Regions from separate parts of the Metabacillus sp. cB07 genome, predicted to be linked through region 1. Evidence: riboswitches for the same ligand, from Rfam matches in the RefSeq annotation. Region 1 holds a riboswitch; the other holds the start of a gene.
What was found. Region 1 has a riboswitch for S-adenosylmethionine ahead of JOJ89_RS18310 (alpha/beta hydrolase). Riboswitches for the same ligand answer to the same signal wherever they lie in the genome.
Positions count from the first base shown of each region.

Region 1 (6,199 bases):
AAGGACAACAAGAATGGCCACTGTAATGATCATGACAACCGTGTCAAAGCGCTGGTAGCCGTATGTAATCGCGAGATCTCCAAGTCCGCCTCCGCCGACAGCCCCTGCCATCGCAGATGCACCGACAAGTCCCACTGTTGCAATCGTCAGACTCAAAACAAGTGAGCTTAATGCTTCAGGAACAATAAACTTAAAGATGATCTGGGTTGGCGTTGCACCCATTGCTTCTGCCGCTTCAATGACTCCCGGGTCCACTTCAAGCAGCGAGTTCTCTATTAATCTGGCAATATAGGGTCCTGCGTAAAAGACAAGCGGCACAACAGCTGCAGCTGTTCCGATTGAGGTTCCGACAATCAATCTCGTCAGCGGAACAATCGCCACCATCAAAATGATGAACGGCACAGAGCGGAAAAGATTCACGATCCCGTTCAGGATGTTAAAAATAATGGCATTTTCCCATAGATGTCCCTTTCGGGTGATGACCAGCAGCACGCCGAGCGGAAGGCCGATCAACGTGGAGAAAAGCAGGGAAAAACCGGTCATTGCGAGTGTTTCGACTAAAGCATCGATTATTTGCTGAGAATCAACTAGCATGTGCATTCACCTCTTTCACTGATACGTTCTCCTGGTTCATCACCAGAAGCGCTCTTTTTATTTCACTTTCCGTTCCCTGAAGTTCAACGATTAAATGTCCAAATGGAATCCCCTGAAGCTCCGTGATGTTGCCGAACAGCACGTTGATATGGAGGTCAAATCGTTTCGCAATCTGCGACAGCAGCGGCTGTCCTGAGGATTTGCCGACAAAATTAATTTTGAAAATCTGTGCCTGGCTGTTTTCCTCCTGAACAAGCTTCAGGACCGATTCAGGAATCGAATCATTCAGAACAGAGCTGACAAAGTTTGATGCAGTCTTCGTTTTCGGATTTGAGAAAACTTCAAACACAGAACCTGATTCAATGATTTTTCCGCCTTCAATCACGGCTACTGTATCGCAAACCTCTCTTATGACTGACATTTCATGCGTGATCATGAGAATCGTAATGTTGTATTCCTCGTTGATTTTTTTCAATAGCTTTAGAATCGAAGCTGTCGTCTGAGGATCAAGTGCCGAGGTAGCTTCATCGCACAGAAGAATAGATGGCTGGGTAGCAAGAGCCCTCGCAATTCCGACGCGCTGTTTCTGGCCGCCTGATAACTGATCAGGGTACTGGTTCGCTTTGTCCTCAAGTCCTACAAACGAGAGCAGCTCAGCAACCCGCTCCTTAATAACTTTCGGCGAGGCCTTTGAGAGAAGCAGCGGCATCGCCACATTTGCATAGACTGTCTTTGAATTAAGCAGATTAAAGTGCTGAAACACCATGCCGATTTTCCGTTTGACTCCGCGCACATCCTTTTTGGAAAGCGCCGTTAAGTCGAGACCATCCACGATGATCTGCCCTGCTGTTGGACGCTCGAGCAGATTCACTGTGCGGATCAGGGTGCTTTTTCCGGCTCCGCTAAAACCGATGACTCCGCATATTTCCCCTTTTTTCACTTCCAGATCAATGCCGTCAAGAGCTTTCACTTCATTGCCGCCGCTCCCGTATACCTTTGTGACGCCTTTAAATTCAATCATTTATGTAACCTCCCTGTATTTTTGCAATAAAAAAACCCTCTTCTATCCGACAAGAAGAGGGCATGGCATAAGAAATCACCGGTTCTCTTCTCATCTCCCAGGCTATCGCCTGCTGGAATTGGCACAGTACTTTTTCAAAAGTCCGCTGCCGAAGCATCATGGGGCCAGTCCCTCCGCTTCTCTGGATAAGAAAATCATGATTTAGTTTTAAAGAAAAATAAAAACCTCTCCCTGAAAGACAGGAAGAGGCTGGATCTGCAAAAAAAGACCGTTCGCTCTTCTCATCTCTCAGGCTGCACGCCTGCTGGAGTTGGCACAGTTCTCATAAAGAGTCCGCTGCCGAGGTTTCAAAGGGCCATATCCCTCCACCTCTCGTGATAAGAAGCAATATTTTCGATGTGTCTAACTTTACTCCGGTATTTTCTGAAAGTCAACACTTTTTTAAAAAATCAGTTGGACTGCTTAGAAAGTCTGCGGTATTTATACTGCTGCCACTGAAAACGGATAAAGCAGCCGATGCAAAACCCGAGAATCGCGGCAAATGCAGCAATGGCAACCATGATAGTCGCCGCATAGGCAAGCACCGTCCAGTCAAGCATGTATCCGGCAAATCCAAGGCTCAGGCAGATCACTGCTATTACCTGATTAAACTGCTGCTGATCAAAATCTTCCTGTATATAGGCTGAAGGCTCTTTTTTCAAAAAGGTGCCGGCAGCTTTCATAATCGGGTTTACTTTAAACAGCAGTCCCATAATCCCGGCCGTAAGAGGCACCAGTAAAAAAGCGCCCATGCCGCTGATCAAGAATACTGCAGCGGATAGCACAATCACCCATTGATTAACTAATACTAAAGGTTTTGGAATGGTTTTCACACTAAAACCCACCTGTCTGATTGGAATATAAGTATTTTACTCCAGGCAGCCAATTTTGTGAAGAGGATTGCTTCAGGAAGTGATTGACAGTTATCTCTCCATCATGATAAAATCGTTAAAACCAACTAAACCAATAAGAATTAAATATAATCTATCAAGAGTGAACGAGAGATCTGGCTCCATGACTTCACAGCAGCCGCCGCACGCCGGAAAGGTGCTCCAACCAGCAAAGCACGATGCTTTGGCCGATAAAGACAAACCCTCTCTTGTCAGCTGTAAGCAGGAGAGGGTTTTTTAGTTCAGAATTGATTGGGAGGAAATGATGATGACGACGAAACATGTGCCTGTCCTTGCAGGAGCTGAAAGCTTTTTTCATAAAGGAAATGAGATCGGCATTCTTCTGTGCCACGGATTTGCCGGTACTCCCCAAAGTGTTGGCGAGCTCGGAAAACTGTTGGCCGCAAAGGGATATACCGTTTATGCCCCGCGCCTGAAAGGCCACGGAACCACTCCCCTAGACTTTGAAGACTGCTGCTTTACAGACTGGATTCAAAATATCGAAGAAGCTTATAAAAAGCTTAAAAAAGTGTGCCGCAGAATCTTTGTTGCAGGACAGTCCATGGGCGGAATTTTAGCGGCTCACCTTGCCTGCAGACACCAGGATATTGACGGCCTGATCACCATCAATGCTGCACTCAGTGTTCCGGGCTATGAGGTTTTTCAGCACGAGATCGAACCCCGTTTTATTCCAGAAGGAAAACCGGATATCAAAGCGGACGATATAGAAGAAATTACGTATGAAGCCGTTCCGATTAAAGCCGTCCACAACCTGCTGACGCTCATTAAAACAACGAAGCCCGTGCTGTCTGAAGTAACCTGTCCGACCCTGATTTTCAAATCAGAAGAAGACCATGTTGTTCCGGCCTCAAGCTCAGATGTTCTTTTCCATGCCATCTCATCTCCTTTCAAACAGATGGTCAGCCTCACGAATTCCTATCATGTGGCCTCAATGGATTTTGATAAGGACGTCATTGCAGAAAAAACAGCCGCCTATATTGAACTTTGCTGCAGCCGGGAGTATAAATTGTCTGTCTGAATCTGCTAAACTGTAGGCAGGTGATGTACATGTTCTTAAAATCAATCAAACTGCTGAAAGAGAATATCCCCTCTTCTAAAAAATATCCCTTTTCCATCCCTGCCATTTCCGGTATGGATGAACTGAGACTGACCAGCCCTGTTACTTTTTTTGTCGGTGAGAACGGCTCGGGCAAATCGACTCTGATGGAGGCCATTGCCTATCAGTGCGGCTTTAACACTGCAGGCGGAAGCCACCATCTCTACAATCCGAGGAGCTCGCAGTCTGACCTTGGCGATTATATTCGGCTCGGGTGGATGCCTAAAGTAAAGAATGGATTCTTTCTCAGAGCAGAATCCTTTTACCAATTTGCCTCCCATCTTGAAGAACTCAGTGAAGACCCTTTATCAGGAGATGTCTTCGGTGCATACGGAGGAAAATCACTGCACGAACAGTCCCACGGCGAGTCGTTTTTGTCCCTTTTCCTGAACCGCTTCGGCAGCAAAGCCATTTATCTGCTTGATGAGCCGGAGGCAGCCCTGTCCCCGTCAAGGCAGCTGACCCTCCTCCGCGTCCTTCACGATTTGACGAAAAACGGAGACACTCAGTTCATTATTGCCACTCATTCCCCTATCCTGCTTGGCTTTCCGGATGCTGACATTCTGAGCTTTGACGATGAACAAATTACAAAAAGGACGTACGAAGATACGGATCACTATCAAATTACGAAATACTTTCTGGAAAACCGGGAGCGGTTTTTGGAGGAGCTATTTAAGGAGGAATAAAGAAAGGGAGCTCCACGGAAATTGGAGTTCCCTTTCTCTTAATCGTTTGGAGTTCCAGCTGTGGGAGCTCCATTCTGTTCACCAGTTACACGTTATCAAGGCAGCTCATTTTTCATTCTTAAAGAAATGAACAGGACGGACTTCTATCCGCCAGCCGAATTCTTCCCCTTTGCTGATTTGCGTCGTTGGATGAAGAGAGGCCATTTTAATTGCTTCATCCATACTTTCTGCTTCAAAAACAAATACACTGCCGATCAGATCTTCCGTTTCTTTAAAAGGACCATCTGTTACAAGAACCTGTCCGTTTACGCGGCGCAGGCTCTTAACTTCAGATTCAAGGCCTGCATCAAGAAGCACCTTGCCGCTTTCATAAAAATTTTCAATAACAGGCTGGCATTCACTCATAACCGCCTCGATTTCTTCTCTTGGCCGTGCATTCATTTTTTCAGGGCTGAAATAGCCCATACATAAAAATATCATGATTTTCTCTCCTTTAGCACCCGAATTTCCAACTAAAACTACAACTGTTGACCACAAATGGACTTGGACTGAAAGTGTAAGGAAACCTCCTAAAGCTATCAAAACATCAAACTTTTTATAACCTTCTCTACCATTTCAATATTCAACTTCCATTCTCCTCTAATGAAAAAAAACAGCTTCTCCTTCACAGACAAAGAAAGAGTTAGAACCGTTGCTGCTTAAGCATGCACAAATCTCTGGATGTTACAAATAATCCTAGGTCATACTTCCCTCTTTTCACCCTTCCATAAAACAAAGAACATCTGAATCTTCTCAGAATCTCTTAAATCACGTTATGTTTCAAGCCGAAAACAAAATATCTGCACTCTATACAAAATTTCCTTCCTAACAAATGACTGCAATTAAAGATAGAATGGTCAAATCAAATGAAAGCGTTACCAAACTGCGGGGTGAAGGCTATAGTTCTATAAGACTAGATGACATTCAACGATTCAAAACGTTTCACGCGAAGAAAAAATGAAATAAGGAGATGAATTCATGACAAGAAAGCCTAAAGCAAAGAGGATCCTGATTCTTTTACTGGCCATTCAAATGCTCATATTCAATGCAGGTTTATTAACAGGCCAAGCAGAAGGACCAAGCAAAAATGAGGCCGGAACTGCCGCTGTGCAGACTATTACATCCATGACTCCTGCCGGTGATACTTCTATTAAAGTGGGATTTGACGGCGGTGCGGGATTTCAATTTCCAACCTTCAACAATGGGGCGGCGTTCAATGACGTAAAAGATGATATTGCCCTTTTTGTGAAACAGAATAATGAGTGGGTTTCAATTGATAACAATCCGGACAGCGGATGGATCTACGACTCTAATTTCGGAAACTGGTGGGAAGGTCCGGGCGGCTACTGGTTTAATCTGGTAGAAGAAACTACGCAGGTGAAAGTGGCTTCCAAAACAAATCCAGGCGTTTTTGTTGAGTATACATTAAACGTCACTCCGGCCGTGCCTCAGCCAATTACAGCCATGTCGCCGGCTGGAGCTACTTCACTTGATGTATCACCTTCAGGCGGGGTCGGGTTTGAATTTCCGAGGTTTAACAACGGGGCTACCTTTAAAGATGTAAAGGATGATATTGCCCTCTTTGTAAAGCAGGATGGTGACTGGATTTCAATCGATAACAATGCAGCAAGCGGATGGATCTACGATACGAATTTCGGAAACTGGTGGGAAGGTCCGGGCGGCTATTGGTTTAATCCGGTAGAAGAAACCACGCAGGTGAAAGTGGCTTCCAAAACAAATCCTGATGTGTTTGTTGAATACACGCTGAAGGTTACGGTGCCGGTTAGAAATTCCTTTAAGATCACAAATTTTG
Region 1 is NZ_CP069296.1:3,565,385-3,571,583, forward strand. Features, by position in the region: gene JOJ89_RS18295 (methionine ABC transporter permease) at 1-594, opposite strand, end outside; gene JOJ89_RS18300 (methionine ABC transporter ATP-binding protein) at 584-1,615, opposite strand; SAM riboswitch class I at 1,703-1,807, opposite strand; SAM riboswitch class I at 1,894-1,999, opposite strand; gene JOJ89_RS18305 (DUF4395 domain-containing protein) at 2,065-2,487, opposite strand; SAM riboswitch class I at 2,636-2,742, shown strand; gene JOJ89_RS18310 (alpha/beta hydrolase) at 2,807-3,583, shown strand; gene JOJ89_RS18315 (AAA family ATPase) at 3,613-4,347, shown strand; gene JOJ89_RS18320 (YciI family protein) at 4,453-4,827, opposite strand; gene JOJ89_RS18325 (Ig-like domain-containing protein) at 5,365-6,199, shown strand, end outside.

Region 2 (6,199 bases), 1.5 Mb from region 1:
AAGGCTGGTTTCCGTATGCATAGCGGCCGTTTACATCTATGGAGCTAAACACGGTTTCAGGATTATATGCGTCCATGAAGGCACATGGTCCGTAATCGATGGTTTCTCCGCTGATTGTCATGTTGTCGGTGTTCATGACACCGTGAATGAATCCTGCAAGCTGCCATTTCGCAATAAGTTCAGCCTGCCGGTCAATCACTTTCTTTAAAAAAGACAGATAGGCGTGTTCATTTTCTTCAATCTCCGGATCATGCCGCTTGATTGCATAGTCGGCAAGGGCCTTCAAATCCTCTACGCCTCCCCAGTTAGCCGCATACTGGAAGGTGCCGACCCTAATGTGGCTAGAAGCGATCCGGGTAAGAACCGCACCAGGCAAAAACGATTCCCTGATGACAGGGTCTCCCGTTGTGACCACCGCAAGACTCCGTGTCGTCGGGATGCCAAGACCGTGCATGGCTTCACTGATGATGTACTCCCGAAGCATCGGACCAAGGGCAGCGCGGCCGTCACCTCCCCGGGAGAATTTCGTTCTGCCTCCACCCTTCAGCTGAATATCGATTCTTCTATCATCAGGCGTCAGGTGTTCTCCAATCAGGATCGCACGGCCGTCGCCAAGCATTGTAAAATGGCCGAATTGGTGACCTGCGTATGCTTGTGCAAGCGGCTCTGCACCATCAGGAATCCGGTTTCCTGCAAAAACGGCCGCATCCTTTTTTAATGTGTCAGCATTGAGCCCGAGAGAAGCAGCCAGTTTTTCATTAAATATCACAATTTCAGGAGAACTTGCCGGGGCCGGTTTCTGACTGGCAAAAAAGAGTGACGGAAGACGCATATAGCTGTTGTCAAAGTTCCATCCGCTGATTGAATTTTTCATCCTGTCTCCTTTTCTTTCTTTAGTTGGTTATCTTTTGTTATGACCCAATTATTTCAGAGGAAGCAGAAATACTCAAGGAAAGACGCAAAAAAACAGCCCAAAACGGACTGTTTTCATTCTCCTCTATTTATTTCCCTTCCATCCACTCAGGCTTTCCGAATCCTTTAAAATCTTTGTCTATCGCTTTCTCAAACTCGTCTGATTCAACAACGGCTCTAATATCTTCGGCGATTTCAGAATCTGCGTCTTTTGTGTTCATCACAACACGATTGCGGTGCACGTCATTCATATTCTCCAGAGTCACCGCATCCGCAAGGTCCATTTTAGCCGCAAGGGCAAAGTTCCCCGGCACGGCAGATAGGTCGGCATCTTCTACAGCTCTTGGAAGCTGCGCAGCTTCAATCGGAAGGAACTTCAGTTTTTTAGGATTCTCTGTCACATCTTTTTCAGATACTTGAAGCGGGCTGACCTCTTCATTTAACTGAATCAGTCCTGCGTCCTTCAGAATATGAAGCGCCCTGGCAGCATTCGTCGGATCGTTCGGAATAGCGACTGACGCGCCATCTTTGACTTCATCAATCTTCTTTACCTTGTCTGAGTACAATCCCATTGGAGCCGTCGGCACTGTGATAATTTCCGAAAGTTCCAGTTTGCTTTGCTCAGCAAATGTTTCCATGTAAATTTTGTGCTGAAACAGGTTGGCATCGAGTTCATCATTGCCCAGGGCATTATTGGGCTGAATATAATCGTTGAACTGAACAACCTCAACTTCATATCCCTTTTTTTCAAGACCGGGTTTAATAGCCAGTTCCACCATATCTGTGTAGGGACCGGCTGATGCGCCGATTTTAATTTCTTTTTTCTCTCCGTTTGTTTCTTCTGCGCCGCACGCAGACAGGATTCCCGCTCCTGCTACTAATAATGCCAACACCATTTTCTTCATGTCTTTTTCCCCCTAGATTGAATAAAAAAATTCCTCCTTCATTCAGAAAGAGGAATCGTATGTATGACGACTTATCTTTCAGAATGAAGGACATTCTGCAGGATTTAGCACCGTTCCATTTAAGGAGGTTGCCGGACGTCGCAGGGCCTGTTCCCTCAGTCACTCTTGATAAGCAAGCTATTAAATTGAATAACGTAATCTTATACTGCGTAATGGGTTCTGTCAATCATTATTTTAGAATAATCAAAATAGTGAGATTAACAGACTGCCAAAAAGCACCGTCCCGATGAAGACGGTGCAGCGCTGAGCTGTGTTCAAAATCAGATTTGCGAAAGAATCGCATGTTTTTCTTCACTTGACACAAAATTCCGCTCACCGAACACATTGTAGTCATTCAAGCGGATTTTATTAAGGATTGCACGGTAGAAGTGTCCGGCAGCTTTCACAGGTGCGCGGGAATGCAAAGGATATTCATGCATAGTCAGCATCGCTGTATCGTAATGCTTTTCCGCTTCTGCGGCAAGATGCTCCCACACTCTGATAAATTCAGGGGTTACCTTCTGCTGCTGCAGATCAAATTCGGTCATTTTATGTTTTGCCATTACCTCTTCAGGGACGTAAATGCGGCCGCGTTCGAGATCTTCTCCGATATCCCTGAGGATGTTCGTCAGCTGCATGCCGAGTCCAAGAGCGATAGCCCCTTCGCGAAGAACGTTTGTCTTCTTCGGAGCAAGCACCGGCAAAAGCATGAGGCCGACTGTGCTTGCAACGTGATACGAATAATCAAGCACTTCTTCCATAGACTGATAGCGGATTTTGACAAGATCCATTCCCTGGCCTTTAATCATGTCCCGGAAGGCTTCCACATCCATATCGTAATTGGTGAATGTATCGTGCAGGGCCACCCACATGAAATTATCTTTAGAGTAATCCCCTCTTAGAAAAGAGTCGAATTCAGCCGTGAATTCCATTAACTCTTCACTTGGCCTCTCTCCCTCGTCTACGATGTCATCGACGATTCTGCAGAAGGCGTATACAGCCCACACTGCTTTTCTTTTTTTAGGAGGCAGAAGCGAAAAAGCTTTATAGAAAGTTTTAGAATGATGCCGGATGACTTCTTCACATTGCTGATAGGCCTGTTTTAAATCAACCACTCAGACTCACTCCTTCCCTCTCTTTGTTTTGATGATCGGATAAGATGGCAGAAACCATCAGCTTCGCCCCCTGCATAACGATCGGGATCCCGCCTCCGGGGTGGATCGAAGCTCCTGCTGCATAAACGTTTGTGAGCTTGGATGGTTTAACCTGCGGTCTGAACACGCCGGATTGGAACAAAGTCGGAGCGATGCCGAAGCTTCCTCCCTGAAAGAGTCCTTCCATTTCTTTGTCATCCGGTGTTCTGACTTTTTTCCACTGGATTGACTTTCTGAGACCGGGAAATCCTCTTTCTTCAAGCTGATCAATAACCTTTTCAACAAAACCTTCCTGTTCCCACCAGTTGATCGAGCTGCCTGATGGCACCGGCACAAGTGCGTATAAAACGCCGTGTCCCTCGGGTGCAAGTGAGGAATCGATTACAGAAGGATGAAATGCGTAGATGGAAGGATCTGACGGAACTTCTTTCGTTTCAAAGATTTCTTTCATATGCTGCTGAAAATTCGAGCCCATAAAAAACTGATGCACAGGTGAATCCGTGTAGACTTTGTCCAGTCCGAAGTAAAGCAGAACACAGCTGGATGACGCCGTATAGTTTCTTGCAGGCATTGACTCCTTTGGAATCATCTTTGATGCGCCTGGAAAGTCTCCGTTTAAAACAAAGGCATCCGCCTTGACTTCTTCTCCGTTTACAATCAGAGCTGCTGCTTGCTCTCCCTTTGTTACTACTCTTTCAACAATAGCATTTTTCATCACCTTTACGCCAGAATTTAGAAGGGCGTTTTCAAGAACCGTAACTAGGGATGCATAGCCGCCTTTCAGATAATAAATGCCGTGCTTATGCTCGCTGAATGAAATGAGCGAATAAAGGGCCGGTGAATCAAGCGGATTGCCTCCGATATAAAGTGTCTGCAGGGAATAGGCCTGCCGGATTCTCTCATCCTGAAAATAGGCTTTTAACGAGTTGTTTACAGATTTATAAGCTTTCAGGTGCACGAGCGTTTTCAGGTTGTTGCGCGTCCAGAACGTTCGCTTATCGTGAAAGGATTTCTCGAGAAACTGGTCCTTACCAAGGTTGAAGCGGATTTCCATGTCTTTCATGAACTGAACGAAGCCCTCTTCATTTCCCGGAAAGTTCTCCTTTATCTCCTGGATCTGCCGTTCAATGGAATTATATTTCGTGTACGAAGACCCGTCTTTAAAGTGCAGTTTATAAAGCGGATTGATATTGATTAATTCGTACTGATCACGGCTAATTCCTGCTTCATTCAAAATGGATGTGAGCATTTCCGGCAAAAGAACAATTGTCGGGCCCTCATCAATCCTGTACCCCTGCTCTTCTGTAAAGGCAAGCCTTCCTCCAAGTCTGTCTCTCTTTTCAAACAAACTGACCTCATATCCTTTTTTCCTGAGCATCAGAGCTGAAATAAGCCCGCCAATGCCGCCGCCCGCTATTGCAATTTTCATAGTGCATTCCCCAATTTCTTTTCAGATTTGATTGGTACAGCATGACTGGTTTCGTTCAATATGGCATTGGTCGTGATCCTTGCTGATTCTAGGATGGTTGGAAGCCCGCTGCCCGGATGAGTTCCTCCTCCGACAAGCCAGCAGTTGTTCAGCTCTTCAAATTTGTTATGGGGTCTGAGCACCATCATCTGTGTCAGCTGATGGCCTAAATTAAAGGTTGCTCCTTTATAGACAAGAATGTCTTCTTCCCAGTTCTTCGGCGTAATGATTTTTTCCGTTTCAATATGATTTCTCAAGTTTTTAAACTGCGTTTTCCGTTCAATTGTCTCAAACACCAGTTCCCGGAACTCTTCCTGATGCTGTTCCCAGTCAATATTGCTGAAGTTGTTTGGTACCGGGGCAAGTATGTAAAGCGCAGACTTGCCTTCAGGCGCCAGAGTATCATCTGTTGCAGCCGCATTCTGAATATAGATGGACGGATCCCCTGACAGCTTGAGGGTTTTCGTGATTTCCTCTACGTTTCTCTTATAATCTTCAGAAAAAACGATTGTATGGTGAGGCAGATCATATTTTTTATCGAGACCGAGGTAGATCATGAAGGTTGAACAGGAGTATTTTTTCTTCTCCAGTTTTTCTTTTGAGAATTTCTTTAATGTACCCGGTTCAACGAGATTTGACATAACGTGGGCGAAATCGCCGTTGATGACGACTTCATCAGCAGCTGCTGTCGTTCCGTCTTCAAGAATGACGCCTTTCACATCCTTGCCTTGGAGCAGCAGTTTTTTCACTCCTTTTCCGAGGTGGATCGTGCCCCCATGCTCTTTAAGCACTGCTGCCATTGCTTTTGACAGCTGGTTTACTCCGCCTCTTGGGTGAAAAATTCCGTATTCATGTTCCATAAAAGAAAGGATTGAAAATGCTCCGGGACATTCCCATGGGGACATGCCAAGATATTTAGACTGAAACGTAAACGCATATTTGACTCTTTCGTCTTTAAAATAGCCTGATAAAACATCATACAGCGATTTCGTAACAGTCAGCTGCGGAAGAGCCTTAATGACCTTCCAGCTCAAGTAATGACTGAAGCGGTCCATTTTGCTTTGCAGAATCGGAGTCAATGCCGCCATTTTCCTGCGCGTATCGTTCATGAACCTGTTATAGCCGTTGCCGTCCCCCGGCGAAAACTCTTCTAATCTCTCGACCATTTTTTCCGGATTTTTTGTCATTTTTAAGGACTGATCGTCAAAAATCAGTTCGTACATTTCTTCAAGTTCAATCATGTCCATATAATCATGAAGGTTTCTCCCGGCTGAAGCAAAAATCTCTTCAGCAATATGGATCATGCTCAAAAAGGTCGGCCCCATATCAAACGTGAAGCCGTCCAGTTCAATGGAAGCATTGCGCCCCCCGACATATGGCTGTTTTTCATATACGTCTACCTGGTACCCCTGACTCGCTAAATTCATGGCAGCTGCCAAGCCGCCAGGCCCTGCACCGATGACTATGATTTTTTTAGCCATGTTTACTCCTCCTAATTCCTGTACAACAGTTATACAAACATTATACAATTCAATTTATTAAAACACAATCAATTAGGTTCTCCCTTTTTTTACTATTCCCTAATAGGAACGATTTCAGCAGCTTTTCAGATCATTTGACGCACAGAAAAAAGCCCGGCTATTTAGCCGGACTCGTTTCTATCATATTCACCGTTGCTTCAAATGTCAGGATTTCGTTCTCCCAAACGGCATTTCCCTTCA
Region 2 is NZ_CP069296.1:925,545-931,743, reverse strand. Features, by position in the region: gene JOJ89_RS04690 (protein adenylyltransferase SelO) at 1-874, opposite strand, end outside; gene JOJ89_RS04685 (MetQ/NlpA family ABC transporter substrate-binding protein) at 1,002-1,817, opposite strand; SAM riboswitch class I at 1,886-1,992, opposite strand; gene JOJ89_RS04680 (phytoene/squalene synthase family protein) at 2,138-2,971, opposite strand; gene JOJ89_RS04675 (phytoene desaturase family protein) at 2,964-4,439, opposite strand; gene JOJ89_RS04670 (phytoene desaturase family protein) at 4,436-5,959, opposite strand; gene JOJ89_RS04665 (hypothetical protein) at 6,117-6,199, opposite strand, start outside.
Region 2: it holds a riboswitch for S-adenosylmethionine, as region 1 does, so the genes downstream of both, JOJ89_RS04685 (MetQ/NlpA family ABC transporter substrate-binding protein) here and JOJ89_RS18310 (alpha/beta hydrolase) in region 1, are expected to answer to the same signal.